DNA from 3 places in the Halomonas sp. AOP13-D3-9 genome. Region 2 is predicted to be linked to each of the others. Evidence: riboswitches for the same ligand, from Rfam matches in the RefSeq annotation. Region 2 holds a riboswitch; each other region holds the start of a gene.

Region 1 (7,148 bases), on a different contig from region 2:
CCGCAGAGTTGGCGGCGCTGATCACCGAAGAGCACGGCAAAACGCTTCCCGATGCGGAAGGGGAAGTTGGCCGGGGCTTGGAAGTGGTGGAGCACGCCTGTTCGATTACCTCGCTGCAGTTGGGTGAGCTGGCAGAAAACGCTGCCAACGAGGTGGACGTTTATACGATGCACCAACCGTTGGGGGTGGGCGCCGGTATTACCGCTTTTAATTTCCCGATTATGCTGCCGTGCTTTATGTTTCCGCTGGCGATTGCCACCGGTAACACCTTTGTTCTTAAACCATCAGAGCAAGACCCTAGCTCCACCATGCGCTTAGTGGAGCTAGCCCACGAAGCTGGCGTCCCTGCGGGTGTGCTCAATGTGGTGCACGGTGGCCCCGATGTGGCCAACCAAATTGCTGATCACCAGGATATCAGAGCGCTCTCGTTCATCGGCTCTACCCATGTGGGCTCGTTGCTGTATAACCGTGCAGCGGCGGCAGGCAAGCGTATGCAGGCGATGATGGGGGCCAAGAACCACTGCGTGGTGATGCCCGATGCTAACCGTAGCCAGGCGATCAACAACCTGCTGGGCTCAGCCTTTGGCGCGGCGGGCCAACGCTGCATGGCAAACTCTGTGGTGGTGCTGGTAGGCGAGGCGCGTGAGTGGCTGAGCGATATCGTTGATGCGGCGCGTGAAATGAAAGTCGGCCCGGGCACCCAACTCGATGCGGATTTAGGCCCGCTGGTATCACCAGCTGCTCGTGACCGCGTGCTGCGTTTAATCGATGCGGGGGAGAAAGAGGGTGCCAAACTGATGGTCGATGGGCGCAATGTTCAGGTAGAGGGCTATCCCAACGGCAACTTTGTTGGGCCGACTCTGTTTGCTGACGTAACGGCGGATATGACCATTTACCGGGAAGAGATTTTTGGTCCCGTGCTGTGCGTGGTGAGTGTTGAAACGCTGGATGAGGCGATTGCCTTTATCAATGCCAACCCTAACGGCAACGGCACCTCTATCTTTACTAACTTGGGTTGGGTAGCACGCCGCTTTGAAACCGATGTAGACGTTGGCCAAATTGGTATCAACGTACCGATTCCCGTACCAGTTGCCTATTTCAGTTTTACCGGTTCGAGGGCTTCGAAACTGGGTGATTTAGGCCCTAACGGCAAGCAGGCGATCGCGTTCTGGACACAAACCAAAACGGTGACGGCACGTTGGTTTGAGCCGGAGAACGTATCCAGCGGTATCAACAGCACCATCTCGCTGGGCTAATGAAAGCGACCTAAACTGCCGCACATCGGCCCGACTTTAAGCGGGCCGATGAATCATCCGACAGCGTAGGGCTAAAAATTATCAAACAGCGGCAGGCTCTCTTCAAGCAACTGCTCGATCGGATCAAGCTGGCTTTCGTGTAAAACTAGCAGTGACTGCCCGTGCATAAATTCATCAGCTGGCGGCACCAGAAGCGCAAACTCTCCCTCTTCAAGGTGAAACTCATGTATTTCGCGCATACCCAGCGGTGTCATGCATTGGGCGCAACGATAGTTGTCATCTTCACCGTAAATAAGGCGATGATACATTTTAAACAACGTATACAGGGCTAAACCGCCTTCAAATGCAGGCCAGCGCGCTGGGGCCTCGCGAATGTCGCTGGAGAGGTCTTGGCCCTCGGCTTCGGCGCCTGCAATCGCATCGGCTAGCGGGGCAGCAAGAATGGCGTTTTTGTCGGCAGGTAGCGGCGTGTTGTGCTTAGAGGCGTGTTCAAAATCCTGCACTGCACGTTTAAAGTCAGGCACCCCATCAAGGGGATAATCGACATGCTGGAGGTCTTCGGGTTCAAAACCGCCGTTTTCCCAGCCATGGATAACGCGGAGTGTCATTTGACCCCGTGTCATTGGGCGGGCAAGTAACATATGTAACATGATACGAATGTGCAGCTGACGCTCATCGGTATCATTTTCAAACGCTCGGTAGGGGTCAGCAAACAGCTCATTTAGACGACCGGGTGTATGTTCCTTGGCTTCGTTATGGCTCATAGCGGTTTCCCTTTGAACGAGCTATTTATATTTTTAGGAGTAGGTCGCGATTTTTCTTAGCTAATTAAGCCAGTATGGCGAGAGAAGCAGCTAAATAAAAGTTTCTTCATTTAGCTTTTTGTTACCTATCAGCTAAACCGTTTTTACTAGATGTTTAAATTTAACAATAAAGAGGTGAGTATGTCTGCATCATTGAGTCGCTTTAACGTTCCTGAAACATTGGATGATCTGCCAGAAGATATTCGCAGTTCCATTTTGGCCGTGCAGGAAAAAGCGGGGTTTGTGCCCAATGTCTTTCTGATGCTGGCCCATCGCCCTGCAGAGTTTCGGGCTTTTTTTGCCTATCACGATGCGTTAATGGAGCGCGAATCGGACACGCTCACCAAAGCCGAAAAAGAGATGATTGTAGTCGCTACTAGTGCGCGCAACCGCTGCTTGTATTGTGTAGTCGCTCACGGTGCACTGGTGCGTATTTACAGCAAAGACCCGCTGCTTGCAGATCAAGTGGCGATCAACCATCGCGTGGCGCCGATTAGTGAGCGCCACCGGGTGATGCTCGATTTCGCCATGCACTGTGCCATTGATGTCGGTGAAATGACCGACGAGTGGTTCACGCGCTTACGGGAAGTGGGCTTTAGCCAAGAGGACTGCTGGGATATAGGCGCCATAGCGGCATTTTTTGGTTTGTCGAATCGGTTGGTTACATTGGCGGGCACGCCGCCTAATGAGGAGTTTTACTTAATGGGGCGTGTGCCTCGCTAAGGTGCGAACATTGTATCTTAAACTTTACTAAGCCGTGAATCTGATTGAGAATAGTTCCTGAATCAGTGTTAACACCGTTCTTAAGCGTACCTACATTCACTGTCGCCAGGGGAGCCCCTGCTCAAAAGGGCTGAGATGCGCACTGCGCAGACCCTGGAACCTGATCCGGTTAGTACCGGCGGAGGAAGCGCGACATGCTTTACCTAACGTCAGCCGTGCTCGGCGCGGCGCTCTGCTGCTTTGCTTTTTTAGGCCTGCGTGCTCGCTGGGTGGACGGTCCACTTGACGACTACGTAACCGCACGCAACTCGCAAACAGCTTCTACCCTTGGGCTCTCCTTTCTTGCTTCTGGTATGGGCGCATGGATTCTCTTTGCGCCTCCCGAAATTGGTGCCTTCGTCGGCCCGCTAGCCCTTGTTGGTTATGCGCTAGGCTCTGCATTGCCATTTATTGTCTTGGGGCTGTATGGGCCGAAGATTCGCCGTGCGTTGCCGGAGGGGCGCAGTATCGCCGAGTTTGCTGAGGCGTGCTATGGCCCTGGTGTACGGCGCTGGGTAACCCTGGTCTCCATCGCCTATATGGCGTGTTTTTTAGCCGCTGAACTCACCGCCATTGGGGCCATCACCGCGCTGCTTTCCGATGTGCCGCCCGCGCTGGTGATTATTGGCGTGGCGCTTACTACGCTGGTGTATACCGCAGCGGGAGGCCTGAGAGCCAGCCTTGCCACTGACCGTTGGCAGGCGTGGCTGCTGCTGGTACTGCTGTGTGTGGTGGGTGGCATGGCACTATGGCGACTTCCCACTATTCCCAATGAGGCTGCGCTCCCGTCTATTCCCATCACCAGTGCGCTCAGCGTAGCGTTAACGCTAGTGATCGCGGTAACGGCAGCGAACCTTTTCCACCAAGGCTATTGGCAGCGTGTATGGGCCGCTCAAGATGATCAAAGCTTGGGGCGCGGCGCCTGGTTAGGCGGCGCAATGACCGTAGTGGTAGTGATGGTGATTGGCGGTCTGGGCGTGTTGGCGGCGATGAGCGGTGTGCCGCTCGGCGAGCCGCCAATGCCTTTCTTTGCCCTGTTAAGTGATGCTCCCGTTTGGCTGACGTTACCGGCTTTGGTGCTGGCGGTGACCTTGGTAGCCTCCAGCGTTGATACGCTACAAAACGGTATTGCTTCGCTCGTGGTGGCCCGCAGCGAACAGCAGGGCGTTTCACTGGTGGCTGCTCGTTGGGTGACGGTCGTCGTGATGATCCCGGTGGTAGTGATCGCCCTGCAGGGCCTGTCGGTACTGCGACTATTCTTGATTGCTGATTTGCTGTGTGCCGCCATTGTGGTGCCTGTGCTGCTCGGCTTATGGCAACGCATGACGCCAATTGCGGCCATTATGGGGGGTGTCGCCGGCCTGCTGGGTGCCATTCTCCCTGGTTGGTTAAGCCAAGGTAGCCTGGTCGCTGGGGTCGTGGCTGCAAGTTTTCCGGGCAGTATTCCCACCTTGGGGCCATTCGTCGGAGCGTTAATCGCCTCAACGCTCACTAGCGTCCTTCTCGCGGGTTTAATTAAGAAAAAGTGAGTATAAAGTGAGTATTAAGCAGTAAAGGGCTGATCGCGTTATGCTGGTAGAATAACACCTACCTCATGGTTGATATGACAATGAGCTATCCCATAGCGCCTGACGAAGAGGTTCGACTAGCAGCCCTTCATCAGATCGAACTGCTAGACACTCCTGACGAGCCTGCCTTCGACCGAGTCACCCGATTGGTGACCCAGTTGCTTAATGTGTCCATCTCAACGTTTACGCTGATGGATGCTAACCGGCAGTGGTTTAAGTCGCGAGTCGGCGTAGAGTTTCGCGAAACGCCACGCGACTTGGCTTTCTGTGCCTACACGGTGGCTACCTCTGAGCCGTTGATTGTTGAAGATGCCTGCCAGGATCCTCGCTTTGCCGATAACCCATTGGTGACTGGTTCCAGCAGCATTCGTTTCTATGTAGGTATTCCTCTACGCTCTTTGCAAGGTTTGGCATTAGGTTCACTCTGCGCGCTCGACACAAAGCCTCGCACGATTAGTGAGGATGAGCTAGCTGCCTTGCAAGACTTAGCCGCGATTATTACCGATGAGATTCACTTACGAGAGCGGCTGGTTATGGAGAAGAAACACGCCCAGGCCTCCCTGCAGGCGCTGAATGAGTTACACCACAGCATGGAGTGCCAAATCGAGCGGCGTACTAATGAGCTTAATCTCGTTATCGAATCAGCCTACGACGCTTATATCAGTCTTGATGCACACGACGTCATTTTGGATTGGAATAAAGCCGCTGAAATGATGTTTGGTTGGCCACGCAAACAAGCCCTGGCGAGACCAATCACGCAGCTCGTCTTTCCTGCTGGCTTGCCTAGCGCTAATGACAGCGCAGCTATTGAGTTTATGGCACACCGTTACGATGGCAACGCAATGCCCGTCGAGGTGCGCATCAAAAAACTGATAATTGACGGGCGCGAGCGGCGAAGCCTTTTTATCCACGACATAACCGAACGCCAACAGCTTGAGCGACTACGCGACCAGCAGGCCAGGGAAGATGTCTTAACCCAACTGCCCAACCGGCGAGCCCTGGATGAACGTTTGCCTGATGCCATGGCGCGTGCCCGGCGTGCCCAAAAGCCCCTGGCAGTGCTCTTCATGGATCTGGATGGTTTTAAAGCAATTAACGACGCTCATGGCCATGCCATGGGTGATGAGCTGCTACGTGTGATTGCTAAACGGTTGGCGCAAGCTGTCCGTGAAACTGATTATGTCGCGCGCTGGGCCGGGGATGAGTTTGTTTTACTATTGGAAGGCAGTGAGCCTACGGCCATTGAGCAGTTGGCTGATAAATTAATTCAGGTAGTTCAAGAGCCAATGGTCGCTGGCAAAGCAGCGCTAAACGTCAGTGTCAGCATTGGGGTTGCTTTGTATCTATCCGCCAGCGCCGAGACCGCCAACGAACTGCTAAAGCGTGCCGATGTGGCGATGTATGAAGCTAAACGTTCTGGAAAAGCCCAAGTCCGTATTGCCCAGCCTGTTGGTAGAGCTTGTTAAGCACCAGGGAAACCTTTCAAGGACGACCATGATTCGAACGATTTTGACCACCCCGGAAGGCGAAACTCACGAAAGCGATGAACGCCTAATGGACGTTTGGCACTCCACGCCTGGCAGCCATATCTGGATTGATATGGAAGGGGAGTCCCAACAAAGCGAGCGGACGATTTTAGAGGCGTTTGAGTTTCATCCGATGGCGATTCAAGATGCCCACAAAGAGCGCCATCCGCCTAAAATCGAAGAGTTTGATAATCACACCTTGATTATTTATCGCGGTATCTCCTCCTTTGATGCCGAACTAAACTACCTGCCTCAGCAGGTCTGCTTCTTTGTGGGCGAGCGATTTCTGGTTACCCTCCATCCCGGCCAAGCGCTCTCCATAGAACGGCTATTCAACGAGCACGGTAAAGCCCTACTGGCCCACTCGCCGGAACATGTCGCACTGCGGGTGATGTATATTTCAGCGGGCTTTTATATCGATAGCCTGCTTGAGTTTGAAACCGCATTAAGCGATCTGGAAGACGAGCTGCTGGAAAATGGTAATGATGTGCTAATGCGCAAGATCATCACCTATCGCTCGCGGCTGGTTAAAATGCGTCGCATCTTTAGCTACCACCAGGGGATTACCCAAGAACTCACCGCTTATGACTATGAGCATTTACCGCGGGAAGAGAGCGAAACCCTGCACGCGATCAACGATGTGGCGGATCGCTTCGAGCGCCTCTATACCTTGACCCAAATGTACTACGACATTTGCGGTGACCTAATCGATGGCTATATCTCTATTTCCTCCCACCAGCTAAATATCACCATGCGGGTGCTCACGGTGATTACCGCGATTTTTGTGCCTCTTACGTTTATTGCCGGAATTTACGGCATGAACTTCGAAAATATGCCCGAGCTGCGTTATCAGTACGGCTACTTTTTTGTCTGGGGAGCCATGCTGGGTATTGCGGGTGTCATGGTTTGGCTATTTAAGCGCAAGCATTGGTTTTAGGCTAGCCAGTGAGCGACTCGCCAGGAAACGAAAAATTGACGCATACATAGGTGGTCAGCGGTTGAGTGTGGCATCCTCTCCAGCGACCAAGACTATAAGGCATAAAGCCGTCGACTAGCGTTTTCACTGGGAGTTGTTCCATGACCATTATGATGATCGGGCTGCTGATTTTTTTAGGCAGCCACTCTGTACGTATTTTTGCTGAAAACTGGCGTCAGCAGCAGATTGCCAAACACGGTGAAACCACCTGGAAAGTCGCCTATTCGGCGGTCTCCATCGTTGGCCTGGCCATTGCG
Region 2 (7,148 bases):
CGCTGTCGATAAGGAGACTAACACCCCTCCCCGTTACTAACCTTCACTGCGAAGAGCCCTTTCCCATGCGTTTAAACGCCGATTTTAGCCACTTTGCCTGTGTTACCCCAGAAGAGTATCAGTGGGTCGACTCCCCCAGTGCGGGGGTAGAGCGCATGATGTTTGACCGCATTGGCGATGAAGTTGCCCGCGCCACCAGCCTTGTCCGCTACGCACCCAATACGCAGTTTGAGCGGCATACCCACGGCGGTGGCGAAGAGATTCTGGTGCTGGAAGGCGTGTTCGCCGATGAACATGGGCGCTACGCGGCGGGCAGCTACCTCAGAAACCCCATCGGCACCGGCCATACGCCAAATATTGGCGAGGAAGGAGCGCTGATTTTCGTCAAACTGCATCAGTTTGACCCCAACGACACGCTCCAACTGGCGGTGCCCGCCCACCGACTGCCCTGGCAGCCAGACCGGCGCCCGCGCATCGCCTACAAAATGCTGCACACTTACAAGCAGGAACGTACCAGCCTGGAACGCTGGTCGGCGGGCACTTCCATTGCCTACCCCACGCTGCTGGGCGGTCTGGAGTTTTTGGTTCTGGAAGGCACGCTGAGCGATGGAGAGCAAAGCTACACGGCGGGCACCTGGTGCCGCTACCCTAGTGGCGCAGCCCCTGCTCTCACCGCTGGTGAAGATGGGGTCATGATGTACCTTAAACGCGGTCATCTGCCGCCTGCTTAGGCTTAGGTTCCGTTTCAGGTTTGCGACAAGCCCAAAAACGGCAAAAGTGTGAGGGCGACAATCAGCGTCACCGCTAATAGCACCAGCACCACCTGCAGCGGGTGGGCCGCTAGGCGTTTCCATAGCGTCATTTGCTCACCCCGCTCAACCGCTGCCTGATGCTCCCGTTGGACACGCTCCAGGCGCTCCGCCTGATAGGCTTCTAGCGCGGCGATGGCCGCGTCGTGTTGGTGCGGGTTGCGCAACCAAATAGCATCGACGCCCAGGCGGAAAAACCCCGCCTGGGTTTCATAGGTATCAAAGCCATGGGCGGCGAGCAGGTCACGCACTTCCATGGCTTCTTCGTCGGTAACGTGGCGCAGCCGGAACAGTAGTTCAGCCATTGGCGTGCCTCAAGCGTCGCTCTTCCCCACCATCAGGTCTGCCTGAATCACTTCGATCCAGTAGCCGTCCGGGTCTTTAACGAAGATAACATCTTTCATCTTGCCCTGATCGGCACGTTTCACAAAGGTGACATCATGCTGGTCAAACCACGCTTGAGCCGCCGCTAAATCCGGCACGTTAAAGCAGATATGCCCGAAGCCTTGGGGTTCGGCGTTACCATCGTGGTAGGCAAAGTCGTCCTTGTCTTCGGTGCCCCAATTGTGGGTCAGCTCCAGCAGCCCTCTCTGGCTAAACGTCCAGGCGGTACGCGCTTGCGCATCTTCCGGCACGCTGTCGCTGGGCTCCAAGTTAGCCAGGAAATACAGCGAGAACTGCATCTCTTCAAAATCCAGCCGCCGCATCACCTGCATGCCAAACACCTTTGAGTAGAACGCCAGCGCACGCTCAGGATCCTTCACCCGCAGCATGGTGTGATTTAAACGAAACCCTTGAGTTTGGGGTGGTGTAGCAACGACGCCAGGGTGCTGTTCGCCTTGAAAACTCATTCCGCTCTCCTGCTGCTGATATTAACCATGGAGGCTATTGCGCCTCATATACCGCTTACCATGGGGGCTTTAGGGCCATAATACCAGCCCTTACAAGCACATAGACAGCGTCGCATCACGCTACCCATAAGCGCACTGGCAATCATGAACAAAACCCCTACACTTATTATTCACAAGCTTTACAAAAAAGCAGTTCCTGCCACATGAGCGACGCTTCACATTGACGGCGTCGTCCAGGAGTTTTCCATGAGTTCGATTGATATGACGCTGGGTGACCAGCTGACGCTAAAGCAACTTTCCAATGCTCTGCACAACGGTTTTTCGCCGATTGTGGAGGTTGAATCCATGGATGGCATCTACAAAGTGCGTTTTCATCACGCCAACGGCGTGTCTGACCTGAGCGACAACAAGGGCCATGTCAGCACTTTTTTGGGCACGGGCGAGATACGCGACACCCTAGGTCAACTGGGCCTGACCCACGGCGTACTGACCTTCGCTGACCAGTGCGGCGACGAGATGATCGGGGTAGAGGGGAAAGCCATAACGCCTGATGAAATGCTTACCTACGGTACACGTATTTCGTTTCGCTAGCGGGCCATCGTCCGCATTCGGGGCTTTACAGGGCTACTCCAGGCAAGGATAGTAATCATTCGACAGGGGCGCCCTCCGTTACCAGTGGGCTGAGAAGCACCCTTTGAACCTGAACCGGATAACACCGGCGTAGGGAGTCGTGGTAACGCTTACCACCTCCCTGCCGGGAGGATGCTATGACCCTACGCCCGCTTGGCGATTACCTAGAGACGCTGCGCGCAGTGACACCTCTGGTTCACTGCATAACCAACTATGTGGCCATGAACAGCACTGCCAACCTGCTGCTAGCCACCGGCGCGTCGCCCGCCATGCTGCATGCGCCTGAAGAGGTGGCGGAGTTCACGGCTATTTCCGCGGGGCTTTCGATTAACATCGGCACGATCTCCTCCCACTGGGCCGATGCGATGCTGACCGCCACAGCGACTGCCGATCAACACGCGATTCCCTGGGTACTGGATCCCGTCGCCGTTGGCGCTACGCGCTATCGCCAAACGCTGTGCGCGAAACTGCTGGCCAATAAACCCAGCGTGATTCGTGGCAATGCGTCGGAGATTCTTGCCCTTAACGGCTTAGCCAGCCAGGGCCGCGGGGTGGACTCGACGGCCGCTACGGAGCAAGCCGTGGATGCAGCCATCGCCCTGGCGCAAAAAAATGGCTGTATCGTCGCGATGACCGGGGAAAGCGACTGGGTGACAGACGGCACACAGCACTACCGTATTAACGGTGGCCACCCCTTAATGCCCCGGGTGACAACATTAGGCTGCGGGCTAAGCGCGCTGGTGGCAGGCTTTGTGGCTGCCAACCGTGAAGCGCCGCTGGGCGCGACCGCCGCCGCCCTGGCCTGCTTTGCGGTCGCCGGTGAACGGGCAGGCAGCAACGCCCAGGGGCCTGGCAGCTTTCAAGTGGCGCTGCTGGATACGCTGTACCAACTCACCCCTGACGACCTCACCACCCATGCCCAGTTGGAGGCTATCGATGCCGTTTGATCTATCGCTTTATTTAGTCACCGATGCTGCGCTGTGCGACGCCATTGGCTTGGAGCAGACGGTTGAGGCAGCGGTACGAGGCGGCGTCACCATCGTGCAGCTGCGTGATAAGCACGCCAGCGACGAACAGATGTTGACCCAAGCCAAGCGGCTCAAAGCGGTGCTGGCGGGCACCGGTGTGCCACTGATCATTAACGACCGTTTGCAGGTGGCGCTTGAGAGCCAGGCAGATGGTCTGCACGTCGGCCAGAGCGACGCTGCCGTTCAAGAGGCGCGTAGAGTGTTAGGTGAGCAGGCGATTATTGGCCTGTCGATCAACACCCTCGCCCAGCTAGAAGCTGCACCGGTGGAGTTACTCGATTATGTGGGGATTGGCCCGGTGTTTGCCACGGTGAGCAAGCAGGATCATGCCCAGCCCATCGGCTTTGGCGGCCTGGCGTCGTTGGTCAAGGCGTGCCCGCTGCCCAGCGTGGCCATTGGCGGGCTGAAAGCCAACCATGCGATTAGCGTGCAGCGCGCGGGAGCGAACGGTTTAGCGGTGATATCGGCTATTTGTGGTCAGCCTGACCCCTACCAGGCGGCACGGACATTTCAGGTTTTCCAAGCTGTTTCGGCGTCATGAACCAGTTGGAGCACATCGTCGCTTTTGTGCGGGTAGCCGAGCTGGGTAGCTATACCCGGGCTGCCGAAGCGCTGGATATTTCGCGCACCCGCGTATCCCGCCAGGTCATGGCGCTGGAAGAGGCACTGGGGGCGCGACTCATACAGCGCACTACGCGACGACTGCATCTCACGGAAGCCGGGGAGCGCTATTTAGCCCGCGCCCAAGGCGTGCTGCAAGCGCTCGATGAAGCCGCCGCCGAAGTAGGCCAAGGCACCAGTGATGTGCGTGGACGGCTACGCGTGAATGGGCCAATGAGTTTCGGCACCCGCTACCTGGCGCCTCTCGTTGCTCAATTTATGCAGGCCCATCCAGCGCTTGAAGTTCGATTGGATCTGAACGACCGCCGCGTTGATCTGCTGGAAGAGGGGTATGATGTCGCCATTCGTATCGGCAGCCTTCCAGACTCAAGTTTAGTGGCACGCCGCCTAACCCGCTGCCGCCTGCTGTTTTGCGCATCACCAGAGTACCTTGCCACCCACGGCGAACCCAGTAGCATTAAAGCCCTTGCTGAGCACCGCTGCCTTCGCTACCGCAGCGGCCAGCACAGCGCTGACTGGCAGATTGCCACACAGTCGTTGACGGTCAATGGCCCGCTGGAAAGCAATAACGGCGATGTACTCACTCACGCCGCAGAAGCGGGCCTGGGCATCGCTCAACAGCCCAGCTTTCTGGTCACGGAGAGTATCGCCAGCGGGCGTTTAGTGCCCATTTTGACCCATGAGCCAACGGTGCGGCTCGATGTTCACGCGCTCTACCCCGCCCGGCGCTACCTGCCTGCCAAGGTGGAGCGCTTTATTGACCTGCTCACCGAGGCGTGGGGCGATCCACCGGTTTGGGAGCAGAACATCGGATTGTCGCCAATTACGCAATAGTGATGTGCAAAATATGCTGATTATCTCGATATAATCCGGCGGTAAAGTAGCGCCATCAACCATTCGATGGAAGCTACTCTTATGACAACCCTTACTCACTCCACTCCTTCTCTACAGCCCCATGCCATCTCGCTACTACGTATTGCACTAGGAGTAATGGCCCTCGCTCACGGTTTGCTCAAGGTGTTTGTGTTTACCCTGCCGGGCACCGTCGGCTATTTTGAATCACTGGGTTTACCTGGATTTCTGGCCTACTTGACCATTGCTGCCGAAATCGGCGGCGGCATCGCCCTGCTGCTTGGCGTATATACCCGCTGGGTGAGCCTGGCGCTGGTGCCCGTGCTGCTTGGCGCTGCCTGGGTGCATCTTGGCAACGGCTGGATGTTTTCAAATGCCGGCGGCGGTTGGGAATTCCCGGTGTTCTGGACGCTGGCGTTAATCGTGCAAGCGGGCCTGGGCAGCGGCCGCTGGGTGTTAAGCAATCGATTCGCCTAACCCCTAACCCACAATCCTATCGCCAGCGCTCGCCTCACCGTCAGCGCTGGCAATGCTGCTATGGAGATTCCCCCATGTTACCTAGCCTGTTTATTTCCCATGGTTCGCCCATGCTGGCGCTTAATAAAACCCCGGCTCACGCCTTTCTACGCGAACTGGGCAAACGGCTTTCACCCAAGGCGGTGGTCGTGGTGTCGGCACACTGGGAGAGCCTAGCGCTCAAGGTCAGTACCAGCGCCAAGCCAGAGACCATACACGATTTTGGCGGCTTTCCACGGGCGCTGTTCGAGTGCCAGTATCCCGCCCCCGGCGAGCCTGAACTGGCTGAACGGCTAGCCGAGTTACTAGGCGCCGAGCGGGTAGAGCGCGGCCTGGATCACGGCGCTTGGGTACCCCTCTCATTAATGTTTCCTGACGCCAAGGTGCCGGTTGTTTCGCTGTCGCTTCCGGTGCGTTGGAGCAATCAAGAACTAGTCGCGCTGGGTGAGCACCTGTCGGCACTGCGGGGAGAAGGCATTCTCATTATCGGCTCGGGTAGCCTGACCCATAATCTTTATGAAATTATGCCCCTGGAGAGCCCAATGCCTGCCTGGGTCGATGAGTTTGCCACTTGGGTCAGCGAACGCCTGATCGCCAATGATCGCGACGCACTGCTTAGCTGGGAGCGCGCGCCCAACGCCGAGAAGAACCATCCAACCCCTGAGCATTTTCAACCATTGCTGGTGGCCATGGGAGCCGGAGGCGAGGCGGCCCAGCTGCACCACAGCGTCGAGCACGGGGTGCTTGCCATGGACGTTTATCAGTTTGCTTAAGTATATTGCTAGGCAGTTGGGCGGCGTTTAAGGGTGGTTCTACGGTCGTGATACGCCACCGCTAAACCGCTGCCCATTATCAAGGCGCTGCCTACCCAGACCCAAAGATCCGGCATTTCGCCCCAGAACCACCAGCCCAACAGCACCGCCCACAGCATGGCGGTGTAATCAAATGGCGCGGCGATGGCCGCAGGGGCAAACCGAAAGGCCAAAGTGATAAAAGCGGTGGCGGCGACACCGAGCACGCCAGACGCGAAAAACCCGACCCAGTGCCACGGCTGGGGTGTTTGCCACACCCACGGCAGCGTTAATCCAGTGACGATTAATGGCACAAAGGTCATGTAAAACAGCATTGCCCATAAGTGCTCGCGGGCGCCGTAGCGGCGCGCGGTAATCATCATCAGCGCATAAAATAGCGCGGCGGCCACCAGCACTAATGCGCCCACCTGAAAGGCATCGCCGTTGGGGCGAACCACAATCAGTACCCCCGCAAACCCCACTAACGATGCGATGAGTACCGGCGGATCAATTCGCTCACCCAACAAGGGCACCGACAGTAGCGTTACGAACAGCGGTGCCACAAAAGCGATTGCCGTGGCTTCCGCCAGGGGTAACAGCGTTAAGCCCCATACGAAACAGACCATGGTGGCGGTATAGATCAATCCGCGCAGAAAATGCACGCCAGGCCGCTTAGTCCTTAGCTTACGCAAGCCACCGGCAAAATGGGCCAGCAGCGCAATCATCGGTAGCGAGACTAACGCACGGAAGAAAATAATCTGCAGCGGCGAATGCACTTCGCCTAACCATTTGGAAACGGCGTCGCCTAGGGCTAAAAACAGCACGCCCAGACACATACAGAGTATGCCTTTGAGTGACGTTGTCACCGCAACCTCCTTTTTTATTAGCCGTTAAAAAGCAAAAACCCCGCCAACTTGCCATTGGCGGGGTAATGGCCATACACCACCTTATAGGCTGGCGTTAACCACCATGCAGTCCATACCCTGGGAGTGCAGTTCACGGCACGCTTGGCGGGCACGCTGTTCATCCAATGCCATTAGCCGGGCGCGA
Region 3 (7,148 bases), on a different contig from region 2:
TCTAGCACACGTCCATGCAAGTCGCGGCCCTCGGCCGTGAAAGACAATGATCGTGTCGTGCGAGTAAAAAGAGAGACGCCGAAGTGACGCTCCAACCGCTGGATGCTTTTACTTATCGCAGAGGGCGAAACAGACAGCGAGCGCGCCGCAGCGGTGTAGCTGCCTAAGGAGCCAGCGCGTGCAAATGCGATAAGCCCCGTGAGGCGTTCCAATCCGATTTGTTCCTTCATGGAATTATTAAAACGAATCTACGCACCATTATCAATGACAAGGAACTTCCTTACTATTTGCCATGTGACTATTCTTGAGTGAGGTTGTGATGAACGACATGATGAAAGCAGTGCAACTGCATAGTTTCGGTGGCCCAGAGGTCTTGCTTTACGAAGATACGCCCCGACCCGAAGTACAAACCGGTGAAGTGCTTATCCAAGTTAATGCGGCAAGTCTTAACCCACCAGACCTTTACCTGCGCGACGGCTATCGGGCGCTACCTCCAGAATGGCAGCCTAGCCCACATTTCCCGTTGATATTGGGCACTGATGTGTCAGGGGTCGTTGCTGCCATTGGCGACGAGGTTTCCAAAGTCAGCGTAGGTGACCACGTCTTTGCAATGGTGCGTTTTCCCGAAGACCTGATGACGGGCAGCAGCACCTATGCTGAATATGTCAGCGTTCCTGAAAGCCACCTAGCGTTGAAGCCAAAAGGCATTTCTCATGTCGAGGCAGCAGGCGCCCCGATGTCACTGCTTACTGCTTGGCAATTTCTGGTTGACCCTGGTCATGACCGACTCAACCCATTCCAGGCATTCCGGCATGTGCCTGTCCCGCTCGAAGGCAAGACCGCCTTGATCAATGGGGCTGGCGGTGGCGTGGGGCATCTAGCGGTTCAAGTCGCTAAATGGAAAGGGGCGCGTGTGATCGCGGTTGCTTCAGGTAAGCATGAAGGGCTTCTTCGCGAGCTGGGTGCTGACGACTTCATTGATTACACCAAGGCAGCCGCCGAAACGGTCGCACACGACGTGGATCTGGTGCTTGACGCTGTGGGTGGCCCGAACATGGAACGCTTCCTCAGCATTATTAAACCAGGCGGCTCGCTCTTTCTGGTCAACCCCTTGGGCTTTTCTGCCAGGGATGAAGCCGACAGGCTAGGGATTACGGTTTCCTCGCTACAGGTGCAATCAAACGGAATGCTGCTGTTGCAGGCCGGTCGCTTGCTCGACGACCGTACCATTCGGGTCGTGATCGACAGTACCTATTCGTTGGCAGAAGCATCGGCTGCGCATCAGAGAGCTATGCAAGGCGGCGTTCAAGGTACGGTCGTGCTTATCGTTAAGCAGTAAATTGTTGCCGCTGATCAAAGCAATTCCTTGCTCCAGCGGCGGTATTATGAGGAATAAAACATGCTCATCGTTACCGGATATTTATACGTCGCCCCGGCTGAATTAGCGCGATTTATGACCCACCTAAAAGTACTTGCCGCCATCACGCGGCGGCGTGATGGCAACATTTCTTATGACGCTGCAGTGGATGACGCGGACGCCGGGCGATTGATAGTTTCGGAGCGTTGGGTTGATCAAGCCGCACTGACTGCCCACCTAAACGCCGACAAGACCGTACAGTTTGTCCATCAATGGAGCGGGAGGATGCGCGCTGATATCCGCAAGTACGATGCATTGAATGAACGTGGCCTCAGGGAGGATTAGAAACTCTGTAAACAAAGCCTTCGCGCATAGCTGGACTATATCCGTTACACCTGTGAAGCAGCCCGACTAAGAAGTGTTTGTGGTGCATTGCAGCTCGTTAAGCAAATTTAACGAACCTCTTCTCCGTTGTCGCAAGCGCGCTCCAGTCCGCCTTCTGCAGCCATAGGGCTAGGCGCTATAGCCTCAGCATAGCGACGGCCTACCACTATCACATCAACTTCCACCTTTACCCAAGAGCAATAGCCAGCCCCTTGCATCTCGCCCACCCGCCTCCTACACTCCACCAACGAACAGCTTGACGGGGTGCCGGTGAAATCCGGCTGAGATGGCGCAGGGCGTAGCAATTAATGCTGCCGAGCGCTGGTCCCGCTGAACCTGATCCGGCTAATGCGCTGCTACTTACACAAGTCGCAGCGCGGGTACCGGCGTAGGGATCAAGCGATGGCCACGGCTTCATTTCACGCCACCTTCCGCGCCATTTCCTCGATCTTATTCGCCCACCCTCCGGATCATTACCACCGGAGGCATCATGGGCTACCGCTTTACTGATCTCACCACCGCCTGCCAGCAAGATTGGCGCGCCTATATTGAGCACGATTTCGTGCGTCAGTTGGGCAATGCCACGCTGCCTGAGGCGTCGTTTCGCCACTACCTGAAGCAGGACTACCTGTTTTTGATTCACTTCGCCCGCGCCTACGCGCTGGCTGCTTATAAAAGCCCCACCCTCGCCGATCTTCGCCAGGCCCATGAAGGCTTGAAAGCCATTGTGGATGTGGAGTTGGGCCTACATGTGGGCTTTTGTCAGGAGTGGGGAATTTCCGAACAAGAGCTTTCAGAGCTTCCCGAAGCCAGGGCCACGCTGGCCTATACCCGCTATGTATTGGATACCGGCAGCCGCGGCGACCTGCTGGATCTGCACGTGGCGCTGGCCCCCTGCCTGGTGGGCTACGGCGAAATCGCCAATTGGCTGAACGCCCAGCCTTCTACCCTGCGCGGCAGCCAAAACCCATATGACGCCTGGATTGCCATGTACGAAGGCGAGGAGTTTCAGGCCGCCATGCAGGCGGAGCTTGAGTGGCTCAACGCTCGCCTTGCCGATGTCACCCCCGCCCGCTTTGCCGAACTGAGCAAAATCTTCCGCGATGCCACCCGCCTGGAAATCGATTTCTGGCAGATGGGCTTAGCGCTGATAGACCAAGACCTAAAAGACGAAACCCGCACTCACTAACCCTGCAAAACAACAATCGTTTGGAGACCATAATGACTAAGTCCGTCAACAATAGAACCAGTCACTTTTTAGCCGAAACCGCCCAGGTCGATGCCGCTGCCATCGCGCCACTGCCCGGCTCGCGTAAGGTTTATATTGAAGGTTCGCGACCGGATATCCGCGTGCCGTTTCGGGAGATCTCCCTGTCGCCGACTAAAACCACCGGCATCGATGAAGAGAACCCGCCGCTGCTGGTGTACGACACCTCCGGCCCCTACACAGATCCAGATGCCATCAATGATTTACGCAAAGGCTTGCCTGCCCTACGCCGTGCCTGGATCGAAGAGCGCGATGACACCGAGTTTTTGGAAGGCCACACCTCTGATTACGGCAAGCGCCGCGCTAACGACCCCACCCTTGCCCAGCTGCGTTTTGATTTAACTCGTACTCCACGCAGGGCCAAGCCTGGGAAAAATGTTACTCAGCTTTACTATGCCCGCCAAGGCATCATCACTCCGGAAATGGAGTTTATTGCCTTACGCGAAAACCAGCGCCGTCAAGCGCTAGGTACCGCTGAAGTAGAGCGCATTCTGGGCCATCAGCACAAAGGCCAGAGCTTTGGCGCCAGCCTGCCGGAAGAAATCACCCCTGAGTTTGTGCGTGATGAAGTCGCCAAAGGGCGGGCGATTATTCCCAATAACATCAACCACCCAGAAAGCGAGCCGATGATTATTGGCCGTAATTTCCTGGTCAAAATTAACGGTAATCTGGGTAACTCAGCGGTGACTTCTTCTATCGAAGAAGAGGTGGATAAGATGACCTGGGGCATCCGCTGGGGCGCGGACACCATCATGGATCTCTCCACTGGGCAGAACATCCACGAAACCCGCGAGTGGATACTGCGCAACTCGCCGGTGCCGATTGGCACGGTGCCTATCTATCAGGCGCTGGAAAAGGTTAAAGGCGTGGCCGAAGACCTCACCTGGGAAGTCTTCCGCGATACGCTGATCGAGCAGGCCGAACAGGGGGTGGACTACTTCACCATTCACGCGGGCGTACTGCTACGCTATGTGCCGCTCACCGCCAAGCGGGTCACCGGTATTGTTAGCCGCGGCGGCTCGATCATGGCCAAGTGGTGTTTGTACCATCACCAGGAGAGCTTCCTGTACACCCACTTCGAAGACATCTGCGAGATCTGCAAGCAGTATGACGTGGCATTCTCACTCGGCGATGGCCTGCGCCCCGGCTCGGTGGCCGATGCCAACGACGAAGCGCAAATGGCCGAACTCAAGACCCTGGGCGAGCTGACCCATATCGCCTGGAAGCACGATGTGCAGGTGATGATCGAAGGCCCCGGCCATGTGCCCATGCACCTGGTGAAAGAGAACATGGATAAGCAGTTGGAATACTGCGACGAAGCGCCCTTCTATACATTAGGGCCGCTGGTAACGGATATTGCCCCCGGCTATGACCACATTACTTCCGGCATTGGGGCGGCGATGATCGGCTGGTTTGGCTGCGCCATGCTCTGCTACGTCACCCCCAAAGAGCACCTGGGCCTGCCCAATAAAGACGACGTCAAAACCGGCATCATTACCTACAAGATTGCTGCCCACGCGGCGGATCTCGCCAAGGGCCACCCGGCAGCACAGCGGCGCGATAATGCACTATCCAAGGCGCGCTTTGAATTCCGCTGGGAAGACCAGTTCAACCTGGGGCTAGACCCGGATACTGCCCGGGAGTACCACGACGAAACCCTGCCCAAGGACTCCGCCAAGGTAGCCCACTTCTGCTCCATGTGCGGGCCGAAGTTCTGCTCCATGAAGATCAGCCAGGAGGTGCGTGACTATGCTAATGAGCACGGGCTAAACGGCGATCAGGAAGCGGTTATGAAGGGCATGGAAGAGCAGGCGGAGAAGTTTCGCCAGAAAGGTAGCGAGCTGTATCAGGAGGTTTAAACTTCGCCTCTCGCTATCAAACCAGCACCCCGTCGAGATGACGGGGTGCTGGGGTAACGGGCTTAGGCTATTGGTCACATACTCCATACATCCTGGGTCGGGAGTAGCCACAAGATACCTAAACAGAGTATCGCGGTGACCTGAAACACCGCTGTCAATTGCCAAATCTCTGCACCAAGCCCGGCGAGGGTGGGCGATATCAGTTGTCCTGCAGAAATAAGAAAGAAGGTTAGACCAAAGCCAGTGGACGGAGCTTCTGGAAAGCAACTGACACTCCAAATACCGTATAACGCCGTAATAAGAATAAACGTAGCGCCAAACAAAACCGCCGATAGCGTTAGCATCAGTATCCCGTCACTCGCAATGGTGAGTAAGGCTATCGAGGCAGCTATGGCCAGCGTCGCCCACTTCAATGCCTTGGTCAGTCCAAAGCGAGTCACCAGTTCTCCGGCCAAACCACCCGCCACACCGGCAATGCCCACGACAATCCAGAAGATCACCCGGCCGGTATCAGAAAGGCTCTTCTCTCCCGCGATCAACTCAACCGAAAACGTCCAATAGATTGAGGTTACCAGCCCGAATAGAAGCGCACCCAGCAGTAGGCGACGCACCGAACTATCTTTCAACTTGCGTCTCACAAGGGTAAACATAGGCTCCTGGGAGGCACCCGACTTCACTCTGTTTGAGAGCTCATGGTTAGGTGCATTGCCCGGCATTATAAAAAAATTCCATAGCGTGGCGATCAGCGCGATAAATGCAAAGCACAACCAAGCCAGTTGCCATTGAGGACCCGCAATAAGGGCCAATGGGCCAGAAACCATCACCCCAAAACTGGTGCCGGAATTGATAATGGCGTAATAGCGGCTTTGCTTTTCAGCGAGACAGAGTTGCTTGATAGCATCAGAAAGCGGTGGATACGCCAGGCCTGGGCTACAACCGGCAAGCGTCACCCCCAATGCTAACCATACCGGGTTACCCGCCAGCGCGACCAACAGCATACCCAGCGTTGCGGTCATGCCGCCCAATATAATCGGCATACGCGGATTAAAATGGCGAACCAGCAGCGGACTCACCAACGTTGCCAGCAGGTACCCCAGATAGGAGGCACTGCCAATCGCACCGACGGCCGTTTGGCTTAAATTGAAATCATCCCTGATAGCGGGTACGAACAAGCCATAGGTATAGCGCGACAACCCGTAGGTAGATGCCACAATTAACAAGCCCGCGCCGACAATATTGAAGGCAGAGTTGCGCATTAATAAGGCGGGAAGAAGCATATTGAAAGCCTTACAATTTCTGGTGTTTCATCACTTATGTATTTTCAATCGGCCTTGCAGTAATAAGTAAGCAGTTGTAGTGAGGTGTTCATTGCAGAATCAATCGGCCAATCCTGCATAAAGTTTTGCGCTTGAATAATGGCACCGTCAAAAAGTGAGTAAATAGTATTCACCAACTCGTCAAAGTCATCGGGCTCCATCATGGGCCGATATTCATTTAGCACATTATTGGCGACAACTTGTCTTACACGCTCTTTGTGATCACGCACAAGAGCCCTAACCGGACTCTTTTCATCACTGAATTCCCCGGCCATATTGATAAAACCACAACCACGGTAGCCTTCTTCGCGAATCTGGTCGTACCACATGGTGTACATAGCGGAAATCCGCTTCTCAGTTAGTTGATGCTGAGAAATTCGCTCAGCTAGCTGTTCAATCCAGCGTTCTTCGCGCTGCCTAAGCCAAGCCATGGCAAGGGCCTCTTTGCTAGGGAAATGCGTATAAAAACTGGCCTTAGCAACCCCCGACTCACTGATAATCTGATTAATGCCAGTGGGACAATAGCCCTGGCGGAAAAATAATCGGCTAGCCGTTTCAATAATACGTTCTCGGGGCCGGGAGACCGACGATGGATCAAGCGTCATCATAAAGCCTCATCATTAAACACTACTGAACAGACAGGTCTGTCTATAACCATAGTGGCAGGCATTCACCCCGTCAAGGCCTAAACGTCAATCAGGAAACAGTGATGAAAGGCATAAAAGAACAAGCGGAGAAGGTTCGCAACAAAGGCAGTGAGCTGTACCAGGAAGTCTAAACTAGCGACCTACTAAACAGCATTGCAGCTGAATATTGCTCTTGAGCTCAAGAGGCACTGAGAGTGTTGAGTCACTTTCTCTGCGCTACTCTCACGGCTTACCAAATGTTCTTTAACCAGCATTTAATGCACCGGCTTTGAGTCTTTTTCCGTCCAAGTAGATTAATTATACATTGCTCGTGTATGA

What was found. A riboswitch is a leader RNA that binds a small molecule or an ion and turns the genes downstream of it on or off. The one in region 2 is predicted to bind thiamine pyrophosphate.
Region 1: it holds a riboswitch for thiamine pyrophosphate, as region 2 does, so the genes downstream of both, ACT3UM_RS12550 (SLC5/6 family protein) here and thiM (hydroxyethylthiazole kinase) in region 2, are expected to answer to the same signal.
Region 3: it holds a riboswitch for thiamine pyrophosphate, as region 2 does, so the genes downstream of both, tenA (thiaminase II) here and thiM (hydroxyethylthiazole kinase) in region 2, are expected to answer to the same signal.

What each region holds. Positions count from the first base shown of each region.
Region 1 covers NZ_JBQSYH010000010.1:77,901-85,048, forward strand. The annotation lists gene ACT3UM_RS12535 (CoA-acylating methylmalonate-semialdehyde dehydrogenase) at 1-1,256, shown strand, start outside; gene ACT3UM_RS12540 (hypothetical protein) at 1,328-2,020, opposite strand; gene ACT3UM_RS12545 (peroxidase-related enzyme) at 2,201-2,782, shown strand; TPP riboswitch at 2,880-2,987, shown strand; gene ACT3UM_RS12550 (SLC5/6 family protein) at 2,977-4,350, shown strand; gene ACT3UM_RS12555 (diguanylate cyclase domain-containing protein) at 4,431-5,855, shown strand; gene corA (magnesium/cobalt transporter CorA) at 5,884-6,852, shown strand; gene ACT3UM_RS12565 (NnrU family protein) at 6,993-7,148, shown strand, end outside.
Region 2 covers NZ_JBQSYH010000002.1:200,474-207,621, forward strand. The annotation lists gene ACT3UM_RS03000 (cupin domain-containing protein) at 66-731, shown strand; gene ACT3UM_RS03005 (DUF6164 family protein) at 746-1,114, opposite strand; gene gloA (lactoylglutathione lyase) at 1,124-1,660, opposite strand; gene ACT3UM_RS03015 (hypothetical protein) at 1,907-2,251, shown strand; TPP riboswitch at 2,306-2,404, shown strand; gene thiM (hydroxyethylthiazole kinase) at 2,428-3,237, shown strand; gene thiE (thiamine phosphate synthase) at 3,227-3,859, shown strand; gene ACT3UM_RS03030 (LysR family transcriptional regulator) at 3,856-4,773, shown strand; gene ACT3UM_RS03035 (DoxX family protein) at 4,840-5,268, shown strand; gene ACT3UM_RS03040 (DODA-type extradiol aromatic ring-opening family dioxygenase) at 5,343-6,080, shown strand; gene ACT3UM_RS03045 (DMT family transporter) at 6,089-6,964, opposite strand; gene ACT3UM_RS03050 (SPOR domain-containing protein) at 7,046-7,148, opposite strand, start outside.
Region 3 covers NZ_JBQSYH010000007.1:114,121-121,268, reverse strand. The annotation lists gene ACT3UM_RS09545 (LysR family transcriptional regulator) at 1-212, opposite strand, end outside; gene ACT3UM_RS09540 (NADP-dependent oxidoreductase) at 320-1,339, shown strand; gene ACT3UM_RS09535 (putative quinol monooxygenase) at 1,400-1,702, shown strand; TPP riboswitch at 1,992-2,153, shown strand; gene tenA (thiaminase II) at 2,232-2,930, shown strand; gene thiC (phosphomethylpyrimidine synthase ThiC) at 2,963-4,867, shown strand; gene ACT3UM_RS09520 (MFS transporter) at 4,942-6,144, opposite strand; gene ACT3UM_RS09515 (TetR/AcrR family transcriptional regulator) at 6,189-6,791, opposite strand.